DNA from 2 places in the Sphingopyxis chilensis genome. Region 1 is predicted to be linked to the other one. Evidence: predicted binding sites of a transcription regulator. Region 1 holds the regulator's gene; the other holds the start of a gene.
The links. Region 1 encodes LexA, which represses DNA repair genes until DNA is damaged. Its sites were predicted from a motif close to GTTCCNCNCTTGTTCT; they were not measured.

Region 1 (15,540 bases):
GGATGCAGGGCTGAATGGACTTTCGCCGCGTCTGGACCGGTGCGCCGTTCGTGGCGGCGCTGCTGCTCGCGGGGTGCGGCGATGGCGGACCGGCCACGCCGCGCCAGGCCGGTGAACAGCACCGCGCGGCACTGCAGGCGGCGATTGCCGACGATCCGGACGACATAGCGCGGCGCGTCGCGCTGGCGCGGGTGGCGATCCGGCTCGGCGACGGGGTCGGAGCCGAAGCGGCGGTCAAGGGCGCGCTCGGTGCCGGCGCCAACGATGCGGCGCTGCGGCCCCTGCTCGCCCGCGCCTACGCGATGCAGGGCGAAGGCGCACGCGCGCTCGATACGCTGGAAGGCGGGCCGGTCATTCCCGAAATGATGGGCGAAGCGGCGTGGGTCGCGGGCGATGTCCATCTTGCGAACGGCGACCTCGCCGCAGCGCGCGAGGCCTATGACCGGGCCGTGCACGAATTGCCGCGCAGCTCGGCCTTGTGGGTCGATGTCGCGCGCTTTCGCGAGGCCAACGCCGACACGCTCGGCGCCCGCGACGCGGTCGATTATGCGATCGAACTCGACAAGGCGAACAGCGCGGCGCTGGCGTTCAAGGCGAATCTCGTGCGCGGCGAAGAGGGACTCGAAGCGTCGCTTGGCTGGTATGCGGAAGCGCTCGTCGCCAACCCCGACAATGCGGACGCGCTCATCGACCAGGCCGCGACGCTCGGCGACCTCGGCCGGTATCGCGACATGCTGGCGGCGCTGCGCCATGCGGCAGCGATCGTGCCGCGCGATCCGCGCCTCTATTATCTGCAGGCGGTGCTCGCGGCGCGCGTGGGCAAATATGCGCTGGCCCGCAGCCTGCTCCAGCGCACGCGCGGCGAACTCGACGAACAGCCGTCCTTCATGCTGCTGAGCGCTATCGTCGAGCTCGAACTGGGCGGCGAGGCGGTCGCGGCAAACTGGGCGGACCGCTTGCTCGCCGAGCAGCCGCATAATTTCACCGCGCGGCGCATCCTTGCCGCCGCCGAATGGGCCGATGGCGATGCCGACGCCGCGCGCGAGGCGCTGCTGCCGCTCACCCGCCGTCCCGACGCCGACAGCTGGTCGCTGATCCTGGCATCGCGCGCGGCGGCGGAGCTGGGGCGCGATATGGAATCGGCGGATTATCTGGGGCGCGCCGCGGCGCTCAGTCCCGGCGAAGCCATTCCCTTCGCTATCGACGATGATTACGGGCTGGTCGCGATGGCGGCCGATGCCGCCCCGCTCGACCCGGCCAAGGCGATCCCGGCGATCGCGGTCGACCTGGCGAGCGGTAATAGCGCGCGGGCGATCGGGCGCGCGATGCAGCTGCGCGACGCGAACCGCGGCGTCGCCGACGCGCATATCCTGCTCGGCGACGCGGCGCTGGCGGGCGGGCGGTTCGACCTGGCGGTCGAGGCCTATCGCGCCGCGCGCGCCATCGATGCCGGCGAGCGCACCACGCTACGCCTCGCCAACGCGCTGTATCGCGCGGGCGATGTCGCGGGATCGGGCGCCGCGATCCTGGCGCTGCGCGACGGGCAGCCGTCGAGCATCGCCGCCGACCGGTTGGCGGGGCACCTCGCGATGGACCTTCGGCATTGGGACCGGGCGATCGGTCATTTCGACCGCGTGCGCCGGCGGATCGGCGACCGCGACGCGGTGATCCTGCGCGAACTGGCGCGCGCCTGGGCGGCGAAGGGCGACGATGCGCGCGCGTTGCTGCTGATCGACCGTGCCTATCGGTTGCAGCCGCTCAACGCCGGGATCATGGAATTTTACGCGGGATTGCTGGAAAAGCGCGGGAAAGCGCAGGCCGCGGCGGACCTTCGCGACAAGGCGGCGCAGATCGGGCGCTAGCGAAGAGGCAAAAGCGGTTCGCGGCCGTTTTCGCGGCGCGATGCGGGAGGCTTATCACGGCCGGGCAAACCGGCTAGCGTCGCTTTCATGCGCAAGATTCTCGCCTCGCTCGCCCTTCTCCTGACCAGCGCCGCCGCCGCGCACGCACAGACGATCGACGGCGCGGTCGAGGGTGACGCGGTCCTCAAGGATTTCGCCTTCGCGACCGGCGAAAAGCTGCCCGAGCTCAAGATCCATTACACCACGCTCGGCACGCCGCGGCGCGACGCCGCGGGCGATGTGACCAACGCGGTGATGATCCTCCACGGAACCGGCGGGACCGGAAAGCAATTCTTCCAGCCGCAGTTCGCCAACGAACTCTTCGGTCCCGGCCAGCCGCTCGATACGGGCAAATATTACATCATCCTGCCCGACAATATCGGCCATGGCGGCTCGTCGAAGCCGAGCGACGGCCTGCGGATGAAATTCCCGCGTTACGATTATAACGACATGGTCGGCGCGCAGCACCGGATGCTGACCGAAAAGCTCGGCGTGAAGAAGCTCAAGCTCATTCTCGGGACGTCGATGGGCTGCATGCACGCCTTCGTCTGGGGCGAGACGCGCCCCGGTTTCGCCGAAAAACTCGCGCCCTTCGCCTGCCTGCCCGTCGAGATCGCGGGTCAGAACCGCATGTGGCGCACGCTCGCGATCGACGCGATCAAGGCCGACCCGCAGTGGAACGGCGGCGATTATACCGCCCCGCCCGTCGCGGGCCTGCGCACCGCTGCCTCGCTCCTCCTGATCGCGGGCGCCAACCCCTATGCGTTGCAGGCGCAATATCCGACGCGCGAAGCCGCCGAAAAATACAAGGACGAGGCCTTCGCGCGCGCCTATGGCCGCGGCGACGCCAATGACATGATCTATCAGCTCGACAGCTCGCGGACCTACAATCCCTGGCCCGACCTCGAAAAGATCGAGGTGCCCGTCCTGTGGATCAATTCGGCCGACGATTTCATCAACCCGCCCGCCTATGGCATCACCGAAAAGGCGGCGGCGCGCATGAACAGGGCGCGCTTCATCCTGATCCCCGCGAGCCCCGAAACCAAGGGACACAGCACCCACACATGGGCGAAGTTCTGGAAGGACGATGTCGCACGGCTGATGGCGGAGTAGGCCCGCTATGCCACCGTCCGGATGACGAAGTTGGGTTTGCGCCCGCACAAGCTTCTATCCCTTCCCCAACCCCTGCAAAAGCGTTAGTGCGCCCTCCATGATCCTCGTCGTCGACAATTATGACAGCTTCACCTTCAACCTCGTTCATTATCTGATCGAGCTCGGGGTCGAGGTGCGCGTCGAGCGCAACGACGCGCTCACGGCCGCCCAGGCTCTTGCCACCGGCGCCGACGCGATCCTGATTTCGCCCGGCCCCTGCACCCCGAACGAAGCCGGGATCAGCCTCGACCTCGTCGCCGCCTGCGCCGAAACCCGGCGTCCGTTGCTCGGCGTCTGCCTCGGCCACCAGGCGATCGGCCAGCATTTCGGCGGCACCGTCCAGCGCGGCCATTTGATGCACGGCAAGACCTCGCCCGTCTGCCACGACGGCAGCGGGCTCTACGCGGGCCTGCCCTCGCCCTTTCAGGCGACGCGCTACCACAGCCTCGAGGTCGTCGACATTCCCGAGCGCCTGTTGATCAACGCGACGAGCGACGACGGCGCGGTGATGGGCTTCCGCCACGCCGAACTGCCGATCCACGGCGTCCAGTTCCACCCCGAAAGCATCGCGACCGAGCATGGCCACGCGATGCTCGCCAATTTTCTGAAGATCGCGGGGCTGCCGGTCGGCGAGCGCAAGGCGGCATGAGCCGCTTCGGCCCCTTCCCCGACCCCTCGGTGCTGCTCGATCATGACGAGGCGGCCGACGCCTTCGCGACGATGCTCGACGGCGGCGCGAGCGACGAACAGGTCACCGAATTCCTGATCGCGCTGTCCGACCGCGGCGAAACGATGGTCGAAATCGCCGCCGCGGCGCAGGCGATGCGCGACCGGCTGATTCCCATCGACGCCCCGACGGGCGCGATCGACGTCTGCGGCACCGGCGGCGACGGCCACCATACGCTCAACGTTTCGACCGCGGTATCGATCGTCGTCGCGGCGTGCGAGGTTCCGGTCGCAAAGCATGGAAATCGCGCGGCTTCTTCGAAATCAGGAGCGGCCGACACACTCGAGGCACTGGGCCTCGACATGGAGCGCGCCGACCGCATGGCGGAGGAACAGCTCGCCGACCTCGGCATCTGCTTCCTGTTCGCCGGCACCCGCCACCCGGCGATGAAGCGCATCATGCCGATCCGCAGGGCCATCGGGCGGCGGACGATTTTCAACCTGATGGGCCCGCTCGCCAATCCCGCGCGCGTCACGCGGCAGCTCGTGGGCATCGCGCGCCCCGCCTATGTTCCCGTCTATGCCGAGGCGCTCCACCGGCTCGGCACCGATCATTCGCGCGTGATCTCGGGCGACGAGGGCCTCGACGAACTCTCGCTCGCGGGCGGCAACGAGGTCGCGGTCGTGACGCCCGAAGGCGTGCGGATGCAGCGCAGCACCGCCGCCGATGCGGGCCTGACCACGCGCTCGCTCGATGAAATCCGCGGCGGCGACGCCGAATATAATGCCAGGGCGCTTCGCCGCCTGCTCGAGGGCGAACCCGGCGCCTATCGCGACGCGGTGCTCTATAACGCCGCCGAGGCGCTCGTCGTCGCCGGCGCCGCCGACACTTTGCTCGAGGGCGTCGAGGAAGCCGCCGAGGCGATCGACAAGGGTCTCGCCAATGCGCTGCTCAATTGCTGGATCGCCTATAAATGAACAAGCTTACCCAGATACTTGCTGCCAAAGCCGCAGAAGTCGCCGAGCGCCGCGCTCTGCGCTCCTTCTCCGACCTCGACGCGATCGACGCCGGCCCCGTGCGCGGCTTCGCGAAAGCACTGCACGCCAGGATCGACGCCGGCGGCTTCGGCCTGATTGCCGAAATCAAGAAAGCTTCGCCCTCCAAAGGATTGATCAGGCAGGATTTCGATCCCGCCGACCACGCCCGCGCCTACGCGGCAGGCGGCGCCGCCTGCCTGTCGGTCCTGACCGACGCGCCCTGGTTTCAGGGGCATGAGGATTACCTCATCGCCGCGCGCGCCGCCTGCGCGCTTCCGGTGCTCCGCAAGGATTTCATGGTCGACCCCTGGCAGGTCGCCGAGGCGCGCGCGATCGGCGCCGACGCAATTCTGATCATCGTCGCCGCGCTCGACGACGGCATGATGCAGGAGATCGAGGCGGCAGCGATCGAACGCGGCATGGACGTGCTCGTCGAGGTGCATGACGAAGCCGAACTCGACCGCGCGCTGAGCCAGCTCGAATCGCGCCTGATCGGCGTCAACAACCGCGACCTGCGGACCTTCGAAACCGATCTCGCGGTCACCGAACGCCTCGCCACGCGCGTCCCGCCGGGCACCCTGCTCGTCGGCGAAAGCGGCATCGCGAGCCACGCCGATTGCGAAAGGCTCGCCAAAAGCGGCGTAAAAGCCTTCCTCGTCGGCGAAAGCCTGATGCGCCAGGATGACGTCACGGCGGCAACGAGGGCGCTGCTGGAGGGCGCCGCGGCATGACGCGACCGACGCACCTCGACGAAAGCGGGGCAGCGTCGATGGTCGATGTCGGCGCCAAGCCCGCGACGCAGCGCCGCGCCGTCGCCGGCGGGCGCATCACCATGTCTCAGGAGGCGCTCGAAGCGATCCGCAGCGGCAATGCCCCCAAGGGCGACGTCCTTTCGACCGCGCGCATCGCCGGCATCATGGCCGCAAAGCGCACCGCCGACCTTATACCGCTCTGCCACCCGCTCGCGCTGACCAAGGTCGGCGTCGATTTCGCGTGGGAAGACAATGGTATCGCCGTCACAGCTGTCGTCCAAACGGCGGGCCAGACCGGCGTCGAGATGGAGGCGCTCACCGCCGCCTCGGTCGCACTCCTCACCCTGTACGACATGGCGAAGGCGCTCGACCGCGCGATGATCCTCGGCGACATCCGCCTCCTCGAAAAGAGCGGCGGTCGCTCGGGCGACTGGCGCGCCGGATGAGCGGGCTGCTCGCCGTCGAGGAGGCGCAGGCGCGGCTCTTCGCGCTTCGCGAACCGCTCGGAAATCAAAATATCGATTTTTCCGAAGCGCTTGGCCGCCACCTTTCGGACGACGTTGTCGCTTTGCGCGACCAGCCCGCCGCGCCGCTCTCCGCGATGGACGGCTATGCGATCCGCTTCGGCGACATGCCGGGGCCCTGGATCATTGTCGGCGAAAGCGCCGCAGGCGGCGCGCCCGACCGCAGCGTGGCTCCCGGTGAGGCGATGCGCATCTTCACCGGCGCGATGCTTCCCCCCGGCGCCGACACCGTCATCGTGCAGGAGGATGTCGTGCGCGATGGCGGCGCGCTGACGCTGGCGCGCGACGGCCCCGGCGCGCGCGGGCGCCATGTCCGCTCGCGTGCGGCCGATTTCGCCGCGGGCGATCGCCTGCTTGCCGCGGGCACGCGTCTGACGCCCGGCGCGATCGCCGCCGCGGCGATGAGCGGCGCGGGCGCGCTCGGCGTCGGCCGCCGCCCGCGCGTCGCGATCGTGACGACCGGCGACGAACTTGTCCGGCCCGGACACCCGCTCGCGCCCGGTCAGATCCCCGACAGCAACGGCGCCATGCTGGCCGCGATGCTCGCGGGCGACGCCGAAGGCGCCGTCCTCGCGCACCATGTCCCCGACGATCGCGCGACCCTTGCCCGAATTCTCAAGGAGTTGGCGCGCCGTCACGACGTCATCGTGACCGTCGGCGGCGCGTCGGTCGGCGATCACGATCATGTCCGCGGCGCGCTGGACGAGGCTGGCGGGCGGCTCGCTTTCTGGAAGATCGCGATGAAGCCCGGCAAGCCGCTGATCGCCGGAACGCTGGGCGAGGCGGTGCTGCTCGGCCTTCCCGGCAATCCCTCGTCGGCGTTCGTCACGGCGACGCTGTTCCTGCTGCCGCTCGTCCGCCATCTTTCCGGGGCAAGCGATCCCTTGCCGCCCGCGCATCAGGCGCCCCTCGCCGCGCCGCTCGGCGAAGGCGGCACGCGCCGCGATTATCTGCGCGCGCGCCTCGAAAACGGCCGGCTCATACCCATGACCGGCCAGGAAAGCGGTCGCACCCTCCCCCTCGCCTCGGCCAATGCGCTGCTGATCCGCGACATCGGCGCGCCCGCCCGCGATGCCGGGGCGATGGCGGACTATATCGTCATCGCTTGACAAGTTCCGGTTTGTTCCACTATCGTTCCTGCTATGTCCGGCCCGTTCGCAACGGGTCATCATGGAGAACGACCGATGTTGACCGCGAAGCAGCATGAACTGCTCCACTTCATCCAGGAACGCCTCGACTCGAGCGGCATTTCGCCCTCGTTCGAAGAGATGAAGGAGGCGCTCGGCCTCAAGTCGAAATCGGGCATACACCGGCTGATAAGCGCCTTGGAAGAAAGGGGTTTCCTCCGCCGCCTTCCCAATCGCGCGCGCGCGCTCGAAGTGCTGAAAGTGCCCGAAGCGGCGAAATCCGCGGCGCCGCTGCGCGAAAATGTCGTGCCGCTGCGCAAAAACCCGCCGGCGATGCGGCCGATCGCGGCGAACGACATCGTCGAGGTGCCGCTCCACGGCAAGATCGCCGCCGGTGTGCCGATCGAAGCGTTCGAGGATCACAACAATCTCGCTGTCCCCGCCGCGCTCCTCGGGTCGGGCGAACATTATGCACTCGAGGTATCGGGCGACTCGATGGTCGAAGCGGGCATTTTCGACGGCGACTATGCGCTGATCCAGAAGGCGAGCACCGCGCGCGAGGGCGATATCGTCGTCGCGCTCGTCGACGGGCAGGACGCAACGCTCAAATATTTCCGCCGCGAAGGCCAGATGATCCGGCTCGACCCCGCCAACAGCGCCTATGAGCCGCAGCGCTACCCCGCCGAACGCGTCATCGTGCAAGGGCGCCTGTCGGGATTGCTTCGTCGTTACCACTAAGCTGCTGCGGCAGCCGCCACGGATGCTCGTCGCCCGCGCGCAGCGCGGCGACGGCGCGGGGCCTATTGCCCAGATAAAGCGCCAGCCCGCCGGTTTCGGCAAGGCTGTCGCGGTCGATCGTCATCCAGCGTGCCGTGCATTCGCGCGGCAGCCAGCGGTCGCTGATCACGACATCGGCGGCGGCGCAGGCCGCGGCCATATCCGCGCCGTCGATCCGGTCGCGCCCGTGTGACGCCAGGATGACGCGCCGCGCCCTGCCCTCGCCTTGCGTCCAGCGGCAGAAATCGCGATTGCACTCGACATGGTCCAGCTCGGCGAGCGACAATAGGGGCGCGTCGACGCCGCCCGCCTCGGCGACCGTATCGCGAACATAGTCTCCCGCGCGGTCGCGCAGCAGCGCATAGCCGCCATCGGGCAGCGCCGCCGCGATATGGCGCCCGTCACCGGTGATCAGAAGGTCGGGGCGCGGCGCGGCGAGCAGTGCCGCCGCCCCGATCGCCAGCGGCACCGCCCCGGCGGTGCGCCAGCGCGTCTGCCACAGCAAAATCCAGAGCCCGCCGAAGACCGCGAGGGCAAAGCCCCATGGCGGAAAGCTCGGCAGCGTCGCGACCGCGCCGGGCGCGTCGGCCACGCCATGCGCCAACGCGATCAGGGCTTTCAGCGCCTGTTCGGCGACCCACCAGAAGGGCGCGCCCAGCCCGACGCTGTCGAAGAGGAGCGCGAGCGCCTCCGCCGGCATGATGACAAAGGTCGTGAGCGGGATTGCGACGACATTGGCAAGCGCGCCATAAAGCCCCGCCTTGTGGAAATGGAACAGCGCGATCGGCGCCAGCGCGACCTCGACGACCAGCCCGGTGATCAGCAGCCCGGCCACCCCGCGACCCAGCCGGAACGCCCGCGGCTCCTCGCGGCGCGCGAGGAAACGCTGCATCGGCCGGCTTTCATGGAGTGCGACGATCGCGGTCACCGCGGCAAAGCTCAGCGGGAAGCTTGGCCCGGCCAACGCTTCGGGCCGCCAGACCAGCACGATCAACGCGCCCGCGGCGACCAGCCGCAGCGTCAGCGCCTCGCGCCCCATCAGAAAGGCGACGAGGACGAGGAGCGCGGCGATGAACGAGCGCAAGGTCGGCACCTCGGCGCCGGCGAGCCAGGTATAGCCGCCGCCTGCGATCGCCCCCGCGGCCGCCGCGAGCGGCAGCACATAGCCCGCGAGCGCCAGCCGCCGGCTGAGCGCAAACAGCCGCATCGCCAGCAGCATCGCAAAGCCGACCACGGCGGTCACGTGCAGCCCGCTGATCGACAGCAGGTGCGCCAGCCCGCTGCGGCGCATCGCTTCCTCGTCGGCTTCGCCGATCGCGCCGCGATCGCCCGTCACCAGCGCCGCCGCGATGCCGCCCGCCGACCCCTCGACTTCGCCATGGATATGCGCGCTCAGCCGCGCGCGCAGCGGCGGCGAGGCCGCGCCCGTCCCCGGCACGCGGGACACGTCGCCCAATATCGTCCCGACCGCGCCGATGCCGTCGAACCACGCGCGCTGCGCGAAATCATAGCCGCCGGGCAGGCTCGCGGTCGGCGGCGGCATCAGCCGCGCGCGCACGCCGATCGTTTCGCCCTCGGCAAGCCCCGCCGCCTGCTCGGCGCGCAGCGTCAGGCGCACGCGCGGCGGCAGGTCGCTTCGCCGCTGCGGCAGCGCGAGGATGCGGACCTGTCCCTTGGCCGGAAGCAGCTCGACGCGCTCGACGACGGCGGGAAATGCGGTCGTCACCGGCGCCGCGAGCACGGGCGCCGCGACCGACAGCGCGCGGATCCAGATCAGCAGGACGCCCGCCGCCGCGGCGCCGCATCCGACGACGAGCGTGCGGCCGAGCCGGCTCTGCCAACCGATCAGCAGCCCGAACAGCAGGCCCGCCGCCAGCGCGAGCAACAGTCCGGTCCAATGCGCCTCGGCAGGCAAGGCAAGCCAGGCAGCGATCCCCGCGCCCAACGCAACGGGAAGCCAGAGCCCGATCCGTTCGCGCTCGGCTTCGAGACGCGCTTCCAGCGCTTCGCCCGCCCGTCGCGCGGCCGCCGCCCAGCGCGTCGAAATGGGCGTTTGAAGCGGACTTGTCGCCATGCTAGGGGCACCCCCGATCCCCGTCCAACAGGGCGGCAAAGTGAGTGAAAGAGGCCGTAGTGGCAACCGAAAACCAACCCAAAGCGGTCGAAGCGACCCCCGAAGCGACGGGCGCCGACGTCGTGACCCGCTTCGCGCCCTCGCCGACCGGCTATCTGCACATCGGCGGCGCGCGCACCGCGCTGTTCAACTGGCTCTTCGCGCGCCATCACGGCGGCAAGTTCCTGCTCCGCATCGAGGATACCGACCGCGCACGCTCGACCGACGCCGCGATCGACGCGATTCTCGACGGGATGCAGTGGCTCGATCTCGATTGGGACGGCGAGACCGTGTACCAGTTCGCCCGCGCACCGCGCCATGCCGAGGTTGCGCACGAACTGCTCGCCAACGGCGCAGCCTATCGCTGCTATCTGACGCAGGACGAGCTCGCCGCGATGCGCGCCGAGGCGCAGGAAAAGCGCCAGCCTTTCCGTGTCCGCAGCCCCTGGCGCGATCGCGACGACGGTGACCCGTCGGTGCCCCACGTCCTCCGCCTCCGCGCCCCGCAGGACGGCGCGGTGACGATCGCCGACCGGGTGCAGGGCGAGGTCACCGTCCAGAACGCCGAGCTCGACGATTTCATCCTGCTCAGAAGCGACGGCACGCCGACCTATATGCTCAGCGTCGTCGTCGACGATAACGACATGGGCGTGACCCACGTCATTCGCGGCGACGACCATCTCAACAACGCCTTCCGCCAATTGGCGCTGCTTCGCGCGATGCGCTGGCGCGAGCCCGTCTACGCCCATGTTCCGCTGATCCACGGCGCCGACGGCGCGAAGCTGTCGAAGCGGCACGGCGCGCTCGGCGTCGATGCCTATCGCGACGACATGGGCTATCTGCCCGAAGCGGTGAACAATTATCTCCTCCGCCTCGGCTGGGGGCACGGCGACGACGAGATCATCAGCCGCGCGCAGGCAACCGAGTGGTTCGACCTCGATCATGTCGGCCGCTCGCCATCGCGCTTCGACTTCAAGAAGCTCGAGAATCTCAACGGCCACTACATCCGCGAGGCCGACGATGCCCGCCTTGCGGGCCTCGTCGCGCCGCGCGTCGAAAAGCTCGTCGGGCGCGCGCTGGGCGACGCCGATCGCGATTTGCTGACGCGCGCGATGGCCGCGCTGAAGCCGCGCGCCAAGACGCTCGACGAGATCGCCGAGGGCGCGACTTTCCTTTTCCAGCCGGACCCGTTGGCGATGGACGAAAAGGCGGCCGAGGTGCTAAAGGCCTCGCCCGGAGGCCTGCTGGCCGCCGTCACAAAGCGGCTGCGCGGGCTGGACGACTGGACGACAGAAGAGCTGGATGCCGCCGTGCGTGCAGAGGCCGAAGCCGCCGAACTGGGGCTCGGCAAGCTGGCACAACCCTTGCGCGCGGCGCTAACCGGCCGAACCGTTTCCCCGGGAATTTTCGACGTGCTGCTGTTGCTCGGACGCGAAGTCAGTCTGGCGCGACTTGACGCAGCGCAACATTATCCGGCAGGGGCATAGCCACTCACTCTCCCCGCCGTCAGAACAGGGAACATAATATGACCGACACCGCGAAAATCACGCTCGGCGACAAGACCGTCGACAGCCCTGTCCTGTCGGGCACCGTCGGCCCCGATGTGGTCGATATCCGCAAATTCTATGCCCAGACGGGCGCCTTCACCTACGACCCCGGCTTCACCTCGACCGCGAGCTGCGAATCGGAGATCACCTATATCGATGGCGACGAAGGCGTCCTCCTCCACCGTGGTTATGCGATCGGCGACCTCGCCGAAAATTCGAGCTTCATGGAGGTGTGCTACCTCCTCCTCAACGGCGAGCTGCCGAACGCCGACGAACTCGCGAAATTCGACAACACCATCACCCGCCACACGATGCTGCACGAGCAGCTCGCGACCTTCTATCGCGGTTTCCGCCGCGACGCGCACCCGATGGCCGTCATGTGCGGCGTCGTCGGCGCGCTTTCGGCCTTCTATCACGATTCGACCGAGATCCACGATCCGTACCAGCGCATGGTCGCCAGCCACCGGCTGATCGCGAAGATGCCGACGATCGCCGCGATGGCGTATAAATATTCGGTCGGCCAGCCCTTCGTCTATCCCGACAACAAGCTCAGCTACACGGGCAATTTCCTGCGCATGACCTTCGGCGTTCCGGCCGAGGAATATGAGGTTGTTCCCGCCGTCGAGCGCGCGCTCGACCGCATCTTCATCCTCCACGCCGATCACGAGCAGAACGCATCGACCTCGACCGTCCGCCTCGCCGGTTCGTCGGGCGCCAATCCCTTCGCCTGCATCGCGGCGGGCATCGCCTGCCTGTGGGGCCCCGCGCACGGCGGCGCGAACGAAGCCGCGCTCAACATGCTGCGCGAAATCGGCCGTCCCGAACGCATTCCCGAATATATCGCGCGCGCGAAGGACAAGGACGATCCGTTCCGCCTGATGGGCTTCGGCCACCGCGTCTACAAGAATTACGACCCGCGCGCGACCGTGATGCAAAAGACGGTGCGCGAGGTGTTCGACGCGCTGAAGGTCAACGATCCGGTGTTCGAGGTTGCGCTGCAGCTCGAGGAAATGGCGCTGAGCGATCCCTATTTCATCGAAAAGAAGCTGTTCCCGAACGTCGATTTCTATTCGGGCGTGATCCTGTCGGCGATCGGTTTCCCGACGACGATGTTCACCGCGCTCTTCGCGCTCGCCCGCACCGTCGGCTGGGTCGCGCAGTGGAACGAAATGATCTCCGACCCCGCGCAAAAGATCGGCCGCCCGCGCCAGCTCTACACCGGCCCGGCGCACCGTCCGTTCGTCCCCGTCGACAAGCGCTGAGCGGGGCTTTCACGGGAAAGACAAAAGGGGCCGCGCTGCGGCCCCTTTTTATTGGCGCAAGGCGGCTTTCGAGCGGAGGTTGCCGATAGAGATGTGTGCCCCGGCGAAAGCCGGGGTCCAGAAAGATGACGCTATCCTGGCATATTCCCGCAATGGGCCCCGGCTTTCGCCGGGGTGCACGACCGACCGATAACCACCCCGAAACCGCCCGCCTACCCGTCGTCCCCATCCATCCGCGCGCACAGCGCATCGATCTTCACCGCCAGTTCGGCGATCCGCATCTGGTCGATCTTTTCGTGCAGCCGCATGATCTCCAGCTCGGCGCGCAGGTTGATCTCGTAATCGACGCTCGCGGTCAGCCGGTCTTTCGCTGCCTGCCGGTTCTGGCTCATCATGATGATCGGCGCCTGCACCGCCGCGAGCGTCGAGAGCAGCAGATTGAGGAAAATGAAGGGATAGGGGTCGAACGCCAGCCCGAAATGCTGGAGCACTTCCGAATTGAGCAGCATCCAGCCGAACAGGATGAGCGCGAAGGCGATGATGAAGCCCCACGACCCGCCCACGGCAGCAACCTTGTCGGCGAGCCGGTCGCCCGCGCTTGCCTGTGCATCCTCGATATCGGCGGCATCGCGGCTGCTCGGCGCGCGCTGCCCGATCGCCTCGACCACCCGGCGCTCCGCAACATCGAGCTGGTCGAAGGCCCGCCCGAGCAACCGCAGCGACAAATCGTTGAGATGCGTGCTCGTATTCATTCCACCCTATCCGACCCATCGCCAGATGCCGGCGACCATATAGCCGAGCGCACCATGCGCCCATGTCGCTGCGATCCAAAGCAATATCCCGCCAAAGAGCGCGTGCGGCCGCGGGATCGTGTCGCTCCACGGCGCCGCGCCGGCGACCTGCCGCGCATAGGGCATGAAGCTTGTTCGCGCCGCCCAGCCGCGCCAGGCCTCGCCCATCAGCCGCGCCTTTTTCGCATCCTGCCCTGCCGAGCCCACGAGCGCGAGGAAGGCAATCGTCGCGGAGAGCGCGATCTGTCCCGGCGTGGGCACCACCATGACATGCGCAATTGCCCAAAGCGCGAAACCCCACATCATCGGGTGCCGCGTGATCGCGAACACCCCGCGCGGGGCGGCTGCCGCGTCCCGCGCGGCGTGCGGCGCGGGCAGCGCCGGATTGCCGATCAGCGACCCGATGAACAGGATGCTCGCGAACAGCACGATCAGCGAGGCGAGTATCCACAGCGGGTCATCGACGATCCACAAGGGCGGCTCGGGCGGCATCCCGCGCCACGCCTGCACCACCAGGATCAGCGTCGCGATCGCGACCACCGAATAGACGATCTGGAACCCGCGCTCCCCCAGCCGCCCCGCGAGCCCGTCGCGAAGCGGGTGCGACAGGACAAGATGCGATCCGACGAACAGGACGCAGGTGACGATCAGAAGCGACATCGGTTGCATGGCGAATTCCCTCATCGAGCAATATTGCTCGACGCCGAGGCCGCGTCAGCTTGCGAATCGCGACGGCGTCGCCGGCACCATCCGCCACAAAGATAACAGCGTCAACATGGCGCGTAACTATTCCGCGCGCACCGCTCGTCATCCCGGCGAAGCCTGCCCTGAGCGCCTGCAAGTCGGTCGAAGGGGCCGGGATGACGAAGTGCAAGACGGACCTACCAGTCGTATGCGTTGGGCAGCGCCCCTTCCTGCGGGGTTTCGTACCGGTCGCGCAGCCGGTCCTGCCGCGTCGTCAGCGACTGCGCCTTGCCGTCGATCCACACCGCGGTCGGCCGGCTACCGAGTTCGAGCGGATCATTGTCCCAGATCACGACGTCGCCGGCGCGGCCCGGACGCAGCGACCCGATGCTGGCCTCCATGCCGACCGCGCGCGCGGGCACGCTGCTGATCGAGGCGAAGGCCTGATCCCAGCTCAGCCCGCTCGCGCCCGGCACGCGCGCAAGGCCGACGAGGTTGCCCGCATATTGCGTCGCATAGCCCATCTTGTGCGCGTCATCGTCGTCGAACACGCCGACCGACACATCGACGCCGGCGGCCTTGAGCCGCCCCGCGTTCGACTGTGTCGCGCCGAGCTGCTCGAAGCTCGACGGCAGGTCGGTGAGCGGCGAGACGAGCACGGGCACCTTTGCCGCGGCGATCTCGCGCGCGACGAGCCAGCCTTCGGTCGCGCCGACGAGGACGAGCTTCAACGCGGGGAACTCGCCCTTCAGTTTCAGCACATTGACGATGTCGACCGCGCGGTCGACGCGCACGAACAAAGGCGTCGTCCCGTCGATCACGCGGACGAGCGCGTCGGCGTCGGCGCGCTGGATCATCGCGTCATTGCCCCATTCGGCGAGCACCGCGGGGTTGCGCGCATAGCTGCGCGCCGCGAGCAATTGTTCGCGGAACAACAGGAAGGTCGCGGCACGGCTGCCGCCCGCCTTCGACGCGCCATCTTCACCGAACGCGACATATTGCAGCGCGCGCGGGCGCGTCACCATGTCCATGTCGTCGGCGAGGTCGACGACCGCGCCCTGCCCGGCGAACAGATTGCTGCTGCCCCCCGGCGCGACGATCGCGCGCGTGACGCCCGACGCGCGGTTCACCGCAACGGGCGAGCCCATCGGATTGAGCGCGGGCGCGATGTCGAGCCCCGCCGAAAAGCGCGTGCGCGGCGCCGAT
Region 2 (15,540 bases), 1.6 Mb from region 1:
CGAGCTCGCCGATCGTGTTGAGCGCGCCGCCGGCGACCGCGCCCTTCGCCATCGCCAGGTCGACGCGCAGCGTTTCGAGCCGCCTCGCCAGCTCGACGAGGTTCGCCAGCTCGCCATTGGCGCGCGCCAGATTGGCCTCCGCCATCTGATGTTCGACGGAGCGCACGCGGATGATACGTTTGCGGCGTGCGGTACGGGCGTTCATGCGGAATATCCTTCAATCAGGGTTTGGCGGGAAATGTCGAAATCGACCTGCGCTTTCGCGGGCTGCGAAACATAGGCGAGCTGATCGGCGTGACGGGCGATCGCGATGTCGAGCACCGGGTCGGCGCCGGCGACGTAAGCGCCCATCAGCATCAGGTCGCGATTCTCTTCATAGAGCGACCAGAGCTGGCGAAAGCGCGCCGCGGCGGCGGCATGTTCGGGGTCGACCGAATCGACCATCGTGCGCGACAGCGAGCGCGCGACGTCGATCGCGGGATAAACCCCCTGTTCGGCGAGGGCGCGCGACAGGATGATATGGCCGTCGACGATCGCGCGCGCGCTGTCGACGACCGGATCGTCGATGTCGCCGCCGTCGGCGAGCACGGTGTAGAGCGCGGTGATCGAGCCGCCGGTTTCGCGGTCGATGCCGGCGCGTTCGCAGAGCGAGGGGATGAGCGCGAAGACCGACGGCGGATAGCCTTTCATCGTCGGCGGTTCGCCCAGCGTCAGGCCGATCTCGCGCTGCGCATGCGCGACGCGCGTCAGGCTGTCGATCAGCAGCAGCACCTTCTTGCCCTCGGCGCGAAAGGCCTCGGCGATCGCGGTCGCGCGCATCGCGGCGCGCAGGCGGAGCAAGGGCGGATGGTCGGCGGGAACCGCGACGACGACCGACTTCTTGCGGACCTCGGGGGGCAGTTTTGTTTCGACGAAATCGCTGACCTCGCGGCTGCGCTCGCCGATCAGCCCGACGACGATGACGTCGCATTCGGTGCCCGCGATCATCTGGCCCATCAGCACCGACTTGCCGACGCCCGACCCGGCGATGATCGCGACTCGCTGGCCTTCGCCGACGGTGAGCAGGCCGTTGATCGCGCGCACGCCCATGTTGAGCGCGCGGGTGACGCGGCCGCGGCGCAGCGGATTGACCTTCCGCCCCGCGAGCGGCCACTGGAACTGCGACTTGATCGCCGGACGGCCGTCGAGCGGGTTGCCCTGCGCGTCCATGATGCGGCCGAGCAATGTCTTGCCGACCGCAACCATGCTCGACGCGCCATGCGGTTCAACGGGCGCGCCGGTGACGAGCGGCTTGTTGGTGTCGAAGGGGAGGACGAGGCTGCGGTGGCCGCGAAAGCCGACGACCTCGCCATAAACATAATCATTGTCTGCCGACCGGATCCGGACGTTGCTGCCGAGCGGCATCGGGAAGCCCGATACTTCGAGCATGATGCCCTCGTGCGAGACGAGGGTGCCGATGCGGCGCGGGCTGGCGTGCGCGAGGTCGACGGGGTCGAGCAACTGCTGCGCCGAGAGGGCGAGGCGGCGCGTCATGCGGCTTCGCTTTCGCCGAGCGCGGCGCGCAATTCCTCAAGATAGACCGCGCGGCCATGTTCGATCCAGCCGGTCGAGGTTTCGAGGCGGACGGTGCCGCGGATCATCGCCGGGTCGCTTTCGATCGCGAGGGTAAGCGGACAATCGGCAAGCAGCGCGGCGTCGTCGGGGTGAACCCACAAGGTGCGCGCCTTGTCGGCGTCGGCGACCAGCGCGGCGGCGGTCTCGGCCTGCGCTTGCAGCCATTCGGCGTCGATCGGCGCGGCGGCGACGATCTGGCGGACGAGGCGTTCGACGGTCGTCGCGATCAGCTGTGCAAGTTCTTCGCTGGGCTCGTCCTGCAGCGCCTCGGCGCCGGCGAGCAGCGCGAGCAGCTGATGACGTTCGGCGACGAAGGCCGCTTCGGCGAGGCGCTGGCCTTCGGCGAGACCGAGCGCGAAGGGGTCGTCGAGGTCGATTTGGTCGAGGTTTTCGGGCTCCTCGGGCGCGGCCGACGGCGGGGGTGCGAAGGACAGCGGGCGAAACCCGCCATGGCGCGCCATCGCATCGGCCAGGCGGACGGGTGCGAAGCCTGTTTCGACGGCGGGATCAGACATAATCGTCGCCTCCGCCGGCGATCATGATCTCGCCGGCCGCCGCCATCTGGCGCACGATCTGCATCACGCTCTTCTGCGCGTCATCGACGTCGGCGCGCTTGACCATCGTCATCTCGGCCATTTCGTCGCGGATCGTTTCTGCGGCGCGCTGCGACATTGTGGCGAGGCACATGTCGACCATGTCCTCGTCGGCGCCCTTGAGCGCGATCGCGAGCTGGGCGGCGTCAACCGAACGCAGCACGGCGCTGAGGCTCTTCTTGTCGAGGTCGCGCAGATTTTCGAAGATGAACATTTCCTCCTCGATCGTCTGGGCGAGGATGCGGTCGTGCTTCTTGAGCGAGCGGAGCGTGCGCTCGCTGAGCTGCTTCGGCATCTTCTTCATGATCTTGGCGACGTCGCTCGGGCCGCCGATCGCCTGCTTGGCGACGCGCTGGCCATCGACATTGGCGCTCGCGAGCACTGATTCGAGATCCTCGATCGCGGCGGCGGGGACCGAGGTCAGCATCGCGGCGCGCAGCACCAGATCGGCTTGCAACAGTTCGTCGAGCGTTTCGATCGCGCGCGCGGCGACGTCGGGGACGAGCACCGAGAGGATCAGCGCGCCGACCTGCGGATGTTCGCTGGCGAGCAGGCCGCTGATCGCATCGACGTCCATCCAGCGCAGCATTTCGAGCGACGCGGCGCTGCGCTGCGGCGCGACGGCGGCGAGGATATTATCGGCGCGGACGTTGCCAACGGCTTCGTTGATCACGGTGCGGATGCGCGTGTCGGCGCCGATTGCGAGCGCGCTGACGTCGCGGCTGCGCGTCACGAAGCGGTCGAGCGCCTGTCCGATCTGCTGCTCGCTCGCGTTGGCGGTGTCGAACATCGCCTTCGCCAGCTGTCGCACCTCATCGGGGTCGAGCTGTTTCAGAATCGTTGCAGCTTCGCTTTCGTCGAGCAGCATCAACAGGATCGCGGCGGCGGCCGACCCTTCGATCGCCGGCAGGGCGGGCGAATTGTCCAGTTCGGCGACTTCAGGCACGGGCGCCCTCCTGCATCAGGTGGCGGACGACGAGCGCGGCGCGCGCCGAATCCTGGCGGACGAAGGCGCGGACGAGGTTGGCGCGTGCTTCATAGCTTGGCGCCTGTTCGATCATCTCGAGCGTGATTTCGCGATGATTCGAACCGCTGGCGAGCGCGGGGCGGTCGGTCGCGGCGAGCAGCGATTCCTCCAGCGCCTGATTCTGTTCGGCGCGCTTGGCGGCGCGTTCCTTCGCCGCGCGGATCATCGGGCGGCCGATGAACAGGAAGGCGAGCAGCGCGGCGAGGATCGCGCCGACCTGCTTGACGAGCGGCAGGAACCAGCCCTGGTCGTAGAAGGGGGGCGCCGTGTCTTCGACCGCCACGAACGGGCGCTGGTTGATCGCGACGAGGTCGCCGCGCGCCGCGTCGAAACCGATCGCGCCCTTCACCAGGCTGTCGATCTTGGTCAGGTCGGCCTGCGTCAGCGCCTTCTTGCCCTGGTTGAGCGCGACGGCGACCGAGACGCGGCGTAGCTTGCCCTGCGGCGAGTGCGTAACCGAAATCTCGCGGCCGACCTCATAGGCGCGGGCGGCGTTTTCATTGCTTTCGATGCCCGGCGCCGGGGCGCCCGGTGCCGCCGGCTGCGGACCTTCGGCGGTGACCGTCGTCGCCTGCGGCGGCTGGTTCGACAGCGCGCCGGGGATGCCGACGGCGGGAGCGGTGCTGCCGCTGGTCGAGCGGGTGATCTGTTCGCTGGTCAGCGCGCGGTCATTCTCGGGGAAGCTTTCGCGCGTTGCCTGGCTTTCGGACATGTCGACGTCGGCGTGGACTTCGACGGTGTAATTGCCCGCCCCGAGCATCGGGCCGAGCAACGTGTCGAGCGCGCGGCGAAAGCGGTCCTCGACCTGCAATTGCAGCTGGAATGCCTTCATGTCGCTGCCCGACGCGGTGTCGGACAACAGCGCGCCGCGCTGGTCGATCACCGACACCTGCTCGGCGTTCATCCCGGGGACCGACGAGGCGACGAGAAAGCGGATCGCCTGCACCTGGCCGTCGCTGAGCGAGCGGCCGTTCTGCAGCGTCAGCATCACCGATGCGGTCGCGGGCTTGTCGTCGCGAACGAACAGGCTCGGTTCGGCGGCGGCGACGTGGACGCGCGCGCTCTTCACCGCGTCGATCGTCTCGATCGTCCGCGACAGGTCGGCCTCGCGCGCCGAGCGCAACGCCTCGCCCTCGATCGCGCGGCTCGACCCCATGGGGAGCGAAGCGATCAGGCTGTCGCCGCTTGGCGCCGCCTTGGGCAGGCCCTGTCCGGCGAGCGCGATGCGCGCCTGGTGGAGCTTGTCGGCATCGACGGTCAGCGCACCGGTCGAGCCATCGATGCTGTGCGCAATGCCCTGCGACCGCAGCGCCTCGGCGACCGCCGCCTTGTCGGCGTCGTCGAGCCCGGCGAACAGCTGCGCCTGCGGCGCGGCCTGCATGGTGAAATAGGCGAGCGCGGCGATGCCGATCGCCGAGGTCATCGCGATCGCGGGCAGCGCGCGTTGCACCGCCGGCTGGCGGACGAATTGCGTGAAGGGTGCGAGGCGGCCGCCCAGGACGGGGGCGGCGAGGCGGTTCGCGGACCCGTCGTCGATAGGGGTCAGGATTTGTGCTTCAGCCATGGATTACACCGGCATGTTCATGATGTCGCGGTACGCGGACAGCAGCTTGTTGCGCACCTGCAGGGTGGTTTCGAAGCCGAGCGAGGCTTTCTGGCGCTCGATCATCACGCTGACGATGTCGTGCGTGTCGCCGCGTTCATAGGCTTCGCTGATCTGGCTCGCCTTCGCCTGCTGCGCGTTGACCTGCTGGAGGGCGTTGTTGATCGCGGCGCCGAAATCGGGTGCTGCCTCGGTGCCTTCGGCAGCGCCGATGCCGCCCCGGCCGGCGGCGCGCTGCAGCGCCTGGTTCTGATTGAGGATCGAACTGCGCATTTGCAGCAGCCGGCTCGGGTCAATCGTGCTCATTGCTTCTTCATCCGTCCTGATGCGCGGCGGTCTGCCGCACGCACAGAGAAGGATGCAAAGCCCGTGCCAAAAAAATCTATCTAATGTTATCAGTGATTTATATGGAGTCCGCTGGGGCGGCGGGCGGCTTTCGGCATTTTTTTGACGCGCCGGGCTTAAGCGCCGTCGCCGCCCGCCGTTACTGGCTTCGTGACCGCTCCTCGAGCCCTCACATCACGGGAATGGCCATCGAGGCCGGAAAGGAACAAAGATGACTGTCATCAACACCAATGTGAGCGCGCTTCGCGCCCAGAACAACTCGCGCGTCGCCAGCCAAATGCAGTCGCAGGCGATGGAACGCCTGTCGAGCGGCAAGCGCATCAACGCCGCGAAGGACGACGCCGCCGGCCTCGCCATCGCGACCCGGATGGAAGCTGCCGGCCGCGGCCTGACCCAGGCGATCCGCAACGCCAACGACGGCATTTCGCTCGCGCAGACCGCCGACAGCGCCGCCGGTAGCATCTCGGACATCCTCATCCGTATGCGTGACCTGGCGATGCAGGCCTCGACCGGCACGCTGAGCGACGACGACCGCACGCTGGTGCAGGAAGAAGTCGATGCGCTGATCTCGCAGATCGGCGACGTCGCGACCCGCACTTCGTTCAACGACAATGTGCTGCTCAACGGCAGCGTTGCCGCGGGCTTCGACATCCAGACGGGTCTGGATACCGGCCAGGTCGTGAACATCACGGTCGCCGACCTTCAGGCCGCCGCTCTCGGTGTCGACGCGCTCGACTTCTCGACCGCGGCGGGTGCATCGGCCGGGCTAGCGACGCTCGACACGGCGATCGACACGGTCGCCACTGAACGCGCCAACCTGGGTGCGCAGCAGAACCGCCTGACCTCGGCTGTCGACAATTTGACGTCGAGCGTCACGAATCTGGCGGAATCGAAGTCGCGTATCGAAGACGCCGATTTCTCGGTCGAATCGACGAACCTCGCGGCCGCCGGCATCCTGTCGCAGGCATCGACCGCGATGCTCGCCCAGGCGAACCAGAGCTCGCAGGGCGTGATGAACCTGCTCCGCTAAGTTTAGCGAACAAGTTTCAGGCTATATTCGGTTGGTCCCTTAGATAGCCTGATTGGATGCCCCGGCCCCCACAGCCGGGGCATCTTCTTTTTGGGCGATCGGCGGGCGATCGGTCGTCACGGCCGGTTTCGACCGGTTGCGGACCCACCCATCATCGTCACCCCGGACTCGATCCGGGGTCCATGACTTCAGCGCTGCGATGGATCCCGGATCAAGTCCGGGATGACGAAGGCTGGAAACAACCGGTTGCGGTTGCTCCGTATCCCCTCCCGCCTTCTTTAAACCGCCGTTCACCACCCCAGAGCCGACGCGCCTGCGGGCGACGCGGCTTGTCACCTGCCGCGCCTCAATGAAAATCCCTCGACTTGGGCAAGATGCGGACGTTGCGCGGATGGCCGTGCTTTGCCGCATGGCCGCGCGGCAGCTGCGGATGCCTGACCTCGTCGGCGCGGCAGACTTCGGGGTCGAAGCGCCGGTCGCTCCCCAGCGTATCGAGCATCGCCGTGCGGTCGACGATGCGCGTCGCCATCAGGTGGATCACGCCTTCCTTGCTCCGTTGCACTTCGCCCTCGGCGAGCATCAGCCGCGACGCCATGACGGCGCGGCGTTGGCGTTCGAAATGGCGCGCCCAGAGCAGGATGTTGACGATCCCGCCCTCATCCTCGAGCGTGATGAAGATCGCATTGCCCTTGCCGGGGCGCTGGCGGATCAGCACGACGCCGGCGGTGCGGACGATCGACCCGTTCTTCGCCGCCGCGACCTGGGTGGCGCTCAGCACGCCTTCGCGCTCGAAATCGCGGCGCAGAAAAGCCATCGGATGGCCTTTCAGCGACAGGCGCGTCGTCTGGTAATCGGTGAGCACATCTTCGACCATCGGCGTCGGCGGCAGCGCGGCATCCTCCTCGAAGCCCAGCTCGTTCGCCTCGGCCGCGCCGAACAGCGGCAACACCCCCTGCCGCACCCGTCGGGCGTCCCACAGCGTCGGGCGTCGGTCCTGCCCCATCGAGCGGCACGCATCGGCATCGGCGAGCAGGCGCAGCGCGCGCGATGGCAGGTTCGCCCGGCGCGCGAGTTCCTCGACCGAGGCGAAGGACGAGGATCGCGCATCGGCGATCTGCCTTGCCCATTCCTCGCGAAACCCGTCGACCTGCCGGAAGCCGAGCCGCAGCGCGAGACTGCCGTCGTCGCGTCGTTCGAGGCTGTTGTCCCAATAGCTCGCATTCACATCGACCGCGCGCACCTCGACCCCATGCTCGCGGGCGTCTCGCACGAGCTGCGCGGGGGCGTAGAAGCCCATCGGCTGCGCGTTCAAAATCCCGCAGGCGAAGACTGCCGGATGGTGGCATTTCAGCCACGATGAGACATAGACGAGCTTGGCAAAGGATTGGGCGTGGCTTTCGGGAAAGCCATAGCTGCCGAAGCCCTCGATCTGCTTGAAGCATCGGGCCGCGAAATCGGCTTCATAGCCGCGGCGCACCATGCCGCCGATCATCTTCTCCTTATATTGGTGGATCGTACCGGCATTGCGGAAGGTCGCCATGGCGCGTCGCAGGCCGTTGGCTTCGTCGGGGGTAAATTCGGCGGCGACGATGGCGAGCTTCATCGCCTGTTCCTGAAAGAGGGGGACGCCGCATGTCCTGCGAAGCAGATTGTAAAGTTCCTGCGGGTCGTGCGGCGGCGCGGGGGAAGGAAAGTCCACCGCCTCTTCCCCATTGCGGCGCTTCAGATAGGGGTGGACCATATCGCCCTCGATCGGTCCCGGCCGGACGATCGCGACCTGGATGACAAGGTCATAGAATTCGCGCGGGCGCAGGCGCGGCAGCATGTTGATCTGTGCGCGGCTCTCGACCTGAAAGACGCCGATACTGTCGCCCTTGCAAAGCATGCCATAAACGACCGGGTCTTCCGGCGGGACCGATTTGAGGTCGTGGTCGTCCAGACCGTGCAACCGCATCAGGTCGAAGCATTTGCGGATGCAGGTCAGCATCCCGAGCGCGAGCACGTCGACCTTCATCAGTTTGAGTTCGTCGATGTCGTCCTTGTCCCATTCGATGAAGGTGCGGTCTTCCATCGCGGCATTGTGGATCGGTACCGTCTCGTCGAGCCGGTCCTCGGTCAGCACATAGCCGCCGACATGCTGCGACAAATGGCGCGGGAAGGTCAGCAGTTGCGCGACGATCCACTGCAGTCGCGCAATATCATCCAGCTCGGGATCGAGACCGGCTTCGATAAAGCGTTCGACCGGCATCTCGCTGCCCCAGCTGCCCCAGGTCGTGTCGGCGAGCCGCTGCGTGACATCCTCGCTGAGCCCCAGCGCCTTGCCGGCCTCGCGCACCGCGCTGCGCGGCCGGTAATGGATCACCGTTGCGGCGATGCCCGCACGCCGCCGTGTGTAGCGGCGATAGATATATTGCATCACCTCCTCGCGCCGTTCGTGTTCGAAATCGACGTCGATGTCGGGCGGCTCGCGCCGTTCTTCGGACAGGAAACGCGTGAAGAGCAGATTGTTCGCGATGGGGTCGATCGAGGTGATTTCGAGCAGATAGCAGACGAGCGAATTGGCAGCCGATCCGCGCCCCTGACAAAGGATGGGCGGGTCCTGCGTGCGGGCGAAATTGACGATGTCGTGGACGGTCAGGAAATAGCAGGCGAAGTTGCATTTGCGGATGAGCGAGAGCTCCTCGTCGAGCACCTCCTGCCAACGGTCGGGCAATCCATCGGGATGAAGCCTGTTCGCGGCTTCCATCACCATATGTTCGAGCCAGCTTTGGGGCTCCCAGCCTTCGGGGACCGGTTCGTGCGGATATTCATATTCCAGGTCGCGCAGCGAAAAGGTGATGCGATCGAGAATCTTTCCGCTCTCGTCGACCGCTTCGGGGCAGGAGCGGAAAAGACGGCGCATTTCGTGCGGTGACTTCAGATGACGTTCGCCATTGGCGCGCAGCAGGCGGCCGGCATCATGGAGGTTCGTGCCCTCGCGGATGCAGGTGACGACGTCGTGGAGTGGTCGCTGCCCGCGCGTCGCGTAAAGTGCGTCGTTGGTCGCGAGCATCGGAATGCCGACGCGGTCGGCCAGGGATGACAGGCGGGCGAGATGGCGACGATCGCTGCCGCTCCTCGGCATCGTCGCGCCGAGCCATAGCGAGTCCGGTGCGATCTCTTTGAGGCGGCGCAACTTGGCTTCATCCTTCTCGCTCGCCATCGCGATCAGGATCATGTCTTCGCAGTGGATCAGCAGGTTTTCGAGCTTCATCACGCAGCCGCCTTTTGTCGTACGGCGATTGCCGATGGTCAGCATCCGCGTTAGCCGGCCCCAGCCATGGCGCGTGGTCGGATAGGCGATGATGTCGGGCGTGCCGTCGTCGAAAACCAGCCGGGCGCCGACGACGAGCTTTATGTCGGGGAACTCTATCCCGTCTTCGGCGGCATCGTCGCGCAGCTTGCGCAGCCCGGTCAGCGCGCGCACCACCCCCGCGACGCTGTTGCGGTCGGCGATGCCGATGCCGGTCATGCCGAGGGCGATCGCTTCCGCCACCATCTCATGCGGATGCGATGCACCGCGCAGGAAGCTGTAGTTGGTCGCGGCGACCAGCTCGGCGAAGCCCGTTTCGGGGCCGGTTTCGGGCGCATCGCTCATGCGAAGACTCCGTGGATATACCAGCGCGGGTCGGGCTTTTCGTCGTAGAGGCCGTGGCGAAAGAGCCAGAAGCGGCGGCCCTGCGCATCCTCGACGCGGTAATAGTCGCGCGTCAGCCCGCCATTGTCGCGGCGCCGCCACCATTCGGCGGCAATGCGCTCGGGGCCTTCGTAACGGCGGATCGCATGCGCCTGCCGACGCCAGCGGAACTGGTGCGGCGGGCCGTCGGGGACCTCCGCGATCACCTCGATCGGCTGCGGCGGGTCAAAGAGGTGGAAGGGGCGCGTCGGCGGCTCGCCGGGATCGGGTTCCTGCCAGGGCAGGGGCGCGGGGGCGTCGATCGCGGGCAGCTCGAGCTGCGCCTGCTCGGGGATATGCGTGTCGGCGGGTCGGAAGCGCCGCACGCGCCCGCGCCCGAGCCGCGTCGCCAACCGGTCGGCGAGTTCGTCGATCGCGGCGTCCTTCACCGCGCCGCCTTCGAGCTTGAGCTGGCTCGCGCCGAGCGTCTCGAGCCGCGGCACGGCGAGGCGGATCATGTCGAAGCCGAAGCCGGGGTCGAGCGGGTCGGCGAGGCCATCCATGCGCTCGGCGAAGAGGCGCATGACAAGGCCGGCGTCGCGCGTCGGATTCCCCGTCTCGATCGCAATCGTCCGCGCCAGGCCATCGCTGCGAAAGAAGGTCGCGCGGAAATGGCGCCCGCCCTTGCCGCGTTCGGCCAGGTCCTCGATCGCTTCGGCGGCGAGTTCGGTGAGGATTTTGGTCGCGTGGGCCGTGCTGCCCAGCGGCTCGGCGAAGCGGCGCTCGGCGACGACCGGCGGCGGTGCGATGCGCGGATCGAGCGGGCTCGGCGCATCGCCCAATATGCGGCGCAGCGCCATCGCGGCGTCGACCCCGAAACGCGCGGCGAGGTTCGCCATCGGGCGACTCGCAAGGTCGCCGATCGTCTTCAACCCCGCCCGCACGAGCGCGGTCGTCGCCTCGGCGTCGAGTTCGAGCGCGACGACGGGCAGGCGGCGGATCGCGCTGGCTTCGTCGGGGGCGGGACGCGCCTGATAGCGCGCGAGCGCGCGCGCGGCGTCGGCGGTGGGGCCGAGTGCATGGCGCAGCGTCATGCCGAGCCGTGCGAAGCGCATCTCGATGTCGGTGATCACGCCCGCCTCGCCACCCAGAAGATGTTCGGCGCCGGCGATGTCGAGGATCAGCCCGTCGGGGGCATCGAGCGCGACGAGCGGGGTGTAGCGCGCGCAGCCCTGCGCGAGCCGGTCGAGCCAGTCCTGATCGAGCACCGGATCGTGGGAAACGATCGTAAGGTCGCCTACCTGAGCGCGCGCATCGGCGAGCGGCATGCCGGGGCGCAGCCCCACCGCGAGCGCCGCCGCATCGACGCTCGCGAGGCGCATCGCACCGCGCTGTTTCTCGGCAAAGACGAGCGGTGCGTCAGGCCGCTTCGGCGCCGTGCGAAGCCATCGCTCGGCGGGCAGGAAGGGAAAGAAGAGTGCCAGATAGCGCCGTGTCGCCAGCATTTGGGCTGAAGCTTTGTTCGTCATGGTTCCAGTCCAGTCGCCAGCGCATCCCGGCGCCGCCGCCGCGCCAGCGCAGCAGTTCGAGGTCGAAGGCGGGCGCGCCGGGGGCGTTGGCTTCGAGGGCGTGGGAGGCGGCGGCGGCGACGCTCCAGCGCGTTTCGGCGACGCTCGGGGCCGGGGCTGCATTCAGCCGGAGCATCAGCAGCGTCGTGCCCGCATCGCGCGCGCCGAGCGCGAGGCGGCGTCCCGCCGTGAGGTCGAATAAAGGGAATCTGCCCCAGCTTTCGACGATCACCGCCGCCGACCCCGCGCAGCGGATCGCGTCATTCGCGCAGGCGAGCAACATCTTCGCATCGGGGGTCTCGACAAGAAGCAGCCGGTCGGGGTCGCCGCCGAGTTCGGCGATGCCGGGGGCATAGATATGACCGCTGCGCTTGCCGGCATCGCTTGTGCGTAGCCAGACGAGCGGCGCCCTGCCCGGCGTGCGCAGCGCGAGGAGTGCGGCGAAGGCGGCGGCGCTCGTCGCGTCGAGCGCGTCGGCGGCGAAAAATTCATGGCACCGCCCGACCGCGAGGCCGCCGCCCAGTGCATCGTCGAAGGATGCGTGTCCGCTCTTCAGCCAGCCCTCGGCCGGGCGGCTTTCGAAACCGCCACTGGCGGCTATCCGGGCGATGCGTTGGCGCAGCCCGGCGAGAGGGTAAGACGACTCGCGCATCATTTGTTCCTGATATGTTCTATTAGCGCTTTTGGGGTCGCGCTTGTCAAGAAGAGTCAGGATGATGGCTCTACACCTCGTCATTCCCGCTTTTGCGAGAATGACGAATGTGGTGGGTTAGGGCGTTTCCATCCCCGCGCGGCTGTCGCCGCCCAATGCGCGGAACAGCGCGATTCGCGTGCTGACGAGCAGCAATTGCGTCCCGATCTCGCTCCGCCGCGCCGAATAGAGGCTGCGCTGCGCGTCGAGGCTCGAGAGGAAGCTGTCGACCCCGCCCTTGTAGCGCGCATCGGTGAGCGTTGCCGTATCGGCCGCAGCCTCCGTATTCGCGGCCGCGGCGCGCACCCGCTCGGCGATCGTGCCTTGCACCGCGAGCGCGTCGGCGACCTCGCGGAACGCGGTCTGGATCGCGCCTTCATAGCTCGCGAGCGCGGCGTCGCGCTGCGCCTCGCTGACCGCGACCCCCGCGCGGCGGCCGCCCGCGTCGAAGATCGTCGCGCTGGCATCACCGCCCGCCGACCAGCTGAACGACCCGCTGTCGAACAGGCTGGAAAGCGCGTTGCTCGCGAAGCCGAGCAGGCCGGTGAGCGAAATCGACGGGAAGAGCTGTGCGCGCGCGACGCCGATATCGGCGTTGGCTGCGCGCAGGCCATATTCGGCCTCGATCACGTCGGGGCGGCGGAGCAGGATTTCGGAGCGGACCCCGGCGGGGAGCGCCACCACCGACGGCGTGACTTCGGTCAGACTGGTGGGGAGCCGCGCGCGGTCGATATCGCCGCCGACGAGCAGGCGGATCAGATTCTCGTCCTGCGCGAGCGCGGTCCGTTGCTGCGCGATCGAATCCTCGGCGGTGGCAAGGATCTGTTCGGCCTGGCGCAGGTCGGTGCGCGGCGCGACGCCGCCGTCGAGCCGCGCCTTGGTCAGCCGCACGTTTTCGCGCGCATTGGCGGCGGTGTCCTCGGCGATTTTCAGCAGGTCGCGGTCGGCGCCATAGGTCGCCCACGCGTCGGCGAGATTGGCGATCAGCGCGAGCCGGACGGTGCGCGACGCCGCCTCGGTTCCAAGCGCGCGGTTGCGGTCGGCTTCGGTCGCATTGGCGAGCTTGCCGAACAGGTCGAGTTCGAAGGCGGTGATGCCGCCGCGTAGCGAGAAATCGCCGCTGCCTCCGCCGCTTCCAGCGCCGCTGCTGGTGCCGCTTCCGCTCGAATCCGAATAGCCGGCGCCCGCGCTGATCCCGAGTTCGGGGAATTGCCCCGACCGCGTGACCCGCACCTGCGCGCGCGCGGCGGCGACATTGGCGTAAGCGACGCGCAGGTCGCGGTTGTTCGCGAGTGCCTGCTCGGTCAGCGACTGGAGTCGTGGATCGGTGAAGACGCTTTTGTACGAAAGGATCGGCAGCGCCGCCTCGCTCTGCAACAGATAGGCGTCGCCGGCGGGCCAGCTTTGCGGGACGGGCGGCGTCGGCAGCACTGTCTTTGGCGCGAGCGAGCAGCCGGCGAGCGCGAGCGTGCCCGCGAGCAGGAGGGCGCGGGTGCGAATCATGCCGGAACCTCCGCCGCGCCGTCACCCTTGTTCTTGCTGAACCGCGCGCGCGCCGCGGCGAGACCGTCGCGCACGCCGCGGCGGACGAGGACGAAGAAGAGCGGGATGAAGAAGATGGCGAGGAAGGCGGCGGTGAGCATGCCGCCGATCACCGAGGTGCCGATCGCGACGCGGCTGTTCGCGCCGGCACCGGTCGCGATCGCGAGCGGCAGCACGCCGAATATGAAGGCGAAGCTCGTCATCAGGATCGGACGCAGGCGGATGCGCGCCGCCTCGACCGCCGCCTCGATCACGCGTTTGCCCTTGCGTTCTTCCTGCTCGGCGAATTCGATCATCAGGATCGCATTTTTCGCAGCTAACCCCATCGTCGTAAGCAGGCCGATCTGGAGATAGACGTCGTTTTCGAGCCCGCGTAGGTTCACCGCGAACACCGCGCCGATCAGCCCCAGCGGGATGACGAGCAGCACCGCGAGCGGGATCGACCAGCTTTCATAGAGCGCCGCGAGGCAGAGGAAGACGACGAGCAGCGACAGGCCGTACAGCAACGGCGCCTGCCCCGAAGAGAGGCGTTCTTCATAGGAGGATCCCGACCAGGCGACGCTGGTGCCGGGGATTTCGTTCGCCATCCGCTCCATTTCGTCCATCGCCTCGCCCGAGCTGGTGCCGGGGGAGGGCTGGCCCGAGATTTCGAAGGCGGGGACGCCCTGAAAGCGCGAACTGCTGCTCGGCGTCGTCGACCAGCCGACGGTGGCAAACGCCGAGAAGGGCGACATTTGCCCGTCGGTCGAGCGAACGAACCATTGGCTGAGGTCTTCGGGCTTGGCCCGATAAGGCGCGTCGCCCTGGACATAGACGCGCTTGACGCGCCCCTTGTCGATGAAGTCGTTGACGTAACGCCCGCCCCACGCGGTCGCGAGCGTGTTGTTCACATCGCCATTGTCGATGCCATAGGCGGTCAGCCGCTGCGTATCGACGTCGATCTTCAGTGTCGATACGTCGGGCAGGTCGGACAGGCGCACCGAGCTCAGCTTCGGATTCTCGTTCGCCATCGCGAGCAGCTTTTCGCGCGCGGCGACGAATTCGTCGCGGCTCATCCCGCTGCGGTTCTGAAGCTGCATCGTGAAGCCTGCCGAATCGCCGAGCCCGCGCACCGCGCCGGGGACGAGCGCGAATATCTGTGCATCGCGCACGCCGGAGAGCGCGGCGCGCGCGCGCCCCGCGATCGCCTCGGCGCTCCGCTCCTCGCCGGGGCGCTCGTCCCAGTGGACTAGGTTCACGAAGCCCTGTCCGGTATTCTGGCCGACAGCGCCGCCGCCCCCGCCCCCGCCGGCGACAAGGAACAGCGCCCCGACATTCGCCTTTTCCTCGGTCAGCATATATTTTTCGACCATGTCGCGCACTTCGAGCGTGCGCGCCTGCGTCGCGCCCGCGGGCAGGCGGAACTGGACCGAAACGCGCCCCTGATCCTCATTGGGCAAAAACCCGCTCGGCAGACGGAGGAAGAGGAAGGCGAGGGCTGCGAGCAGCACGACATAGATGGCAAGGAACAGCCATTTGCGATCGACGACCTTCGTGACGCTGCCGACATAGCGGTCGACCGAGCGATCGAAGCGTGTATTGAAGCCGGTCTTGGCGCGCTCGAGAAAGGCGTGGACACGCGGGAAGCGACCGCCATTGCCCTCGTCGCCATTCTTCGGCTTGAGCAGGGTCGATGTCAGCGCCGGACTCAGGATCAGCGCGACGAGCACCGACAGCGCCATCGCCGAGACGATGGTGACCGAGAACTGGCGATAGATGACGCCGGTCGATCCGCCGAAAAAGGCCATCGGCAGGAACACCGCCGACAGCACGAGCGCGATCGCGATCAGCGCGACCTGCAATTCCTGCATCGACTGGATCGTCGCCTCGCGC

Region 2: VSX79_RS17720 (ImuA family protein) is a predicted target of LexA. The motif match lies at 12,093-12,108, and genes of this name have one in related genera.

The regions. Positions count from the first base shown of each region.
Region 1 covers NZ_CP142394.1:2,119,708-2,135,247, forward strand. The annotation lists gene prsR (PEP-CTERM-box response regulator transcription factor) at 1-14, shown strand, start outside; gene VSX79_RS09710 (tetratricopeptide repeat protein) at 15-1,862, shown strand; gene VSX79_RS09715 (alpha/beta fold hydrolase) at 1,950-3,014, shown strand; gene VSX79_RS09720 (anthranilate synthase component II) at 3,112-3,702, shown strand; gene trpD (anthranilate phosphoribosyltransferase) at 3,699-4,697, shown strand; gene trpC (indole-3-glycerol phosphate synthase TrpC) at 4,694-5,488, shown strand; gene moaC (cyclic pyranopterin monophosphate synthase MoaC) at 5,485-5,955, shown strand; gene VSX79_RS09740 (molybdopterin molybdotransferase MoeA) at 5,952-7,142, shown strand; gene lexA (transcriptional repressor LexA) at 7,218-7,898, shown strand; gene VSX79_RS09750 (ComEC/Rec2 family competence protein) at 7,852-10,011, opposite strand; gene gltX (glutamate--tRNA ligase) at 10,071-11,537, shown strand; gene VSX79_RS09760 (citrate synthase) at 11,576-12,859, shown strand; gene VSX79_RS09765 (DUF1003 domain-containing protein) at 13,072-13,611, opposite strand; gene VSX79_RS09770 (NnrU family protein) at 13,618-14,319, opposite strand; gene VSX79_RS09775 (amidohydrolase family protein) at 14,532-15,540, opposite strand, start outside.
Region 2 covers NZ_CP142394.1:3,730,957-3,746,496, forward strand. The annotation lists gene VSX79_RS17675 (hypothetical protein) at 1-205, opposite strand, end outside; gene VSX79_RS17680 (FliI/YscN family ATPase) at 202-1,533, opposite strand; gene VSX79_RS17685 (FliH/SctL family protein) at 1,530-2,129, opposite strand; gene fliG (flagellar motor switch protein FliG) at 2,122-3,153, opposite strand; gene fliF (flagellar basal-body MS-ring/collar protein FliF) at 3,146-4,798, opposite strand; gene fliE (flagellar hook-basal body complex protein FliE) at 4,802-5,143, opposite strand; gene VSX79_RS17705 (flagellin N-terminal helical domain-containing protein) at 5,394-6,212, shown strand; gene VSX79_RS17710 (error-prone DNA polymerase) at 6,559-9,849, opposite strand; gene VSX79_RS17715 (Y-family DNA polymerase) at 9,846-11,372, opposite strand; gene VSX79_RS17720 (ImuA family protein) at 11,287-12,087, opposite strand; gene VSX79_RS17725 (efflux transporter outer membrane subunit) at 12,205-13,629, opposite strand; gene VSX79_RS17730 (efflux RND transporter permease subunit) at 13,626-15,540, opposite strand, start outside.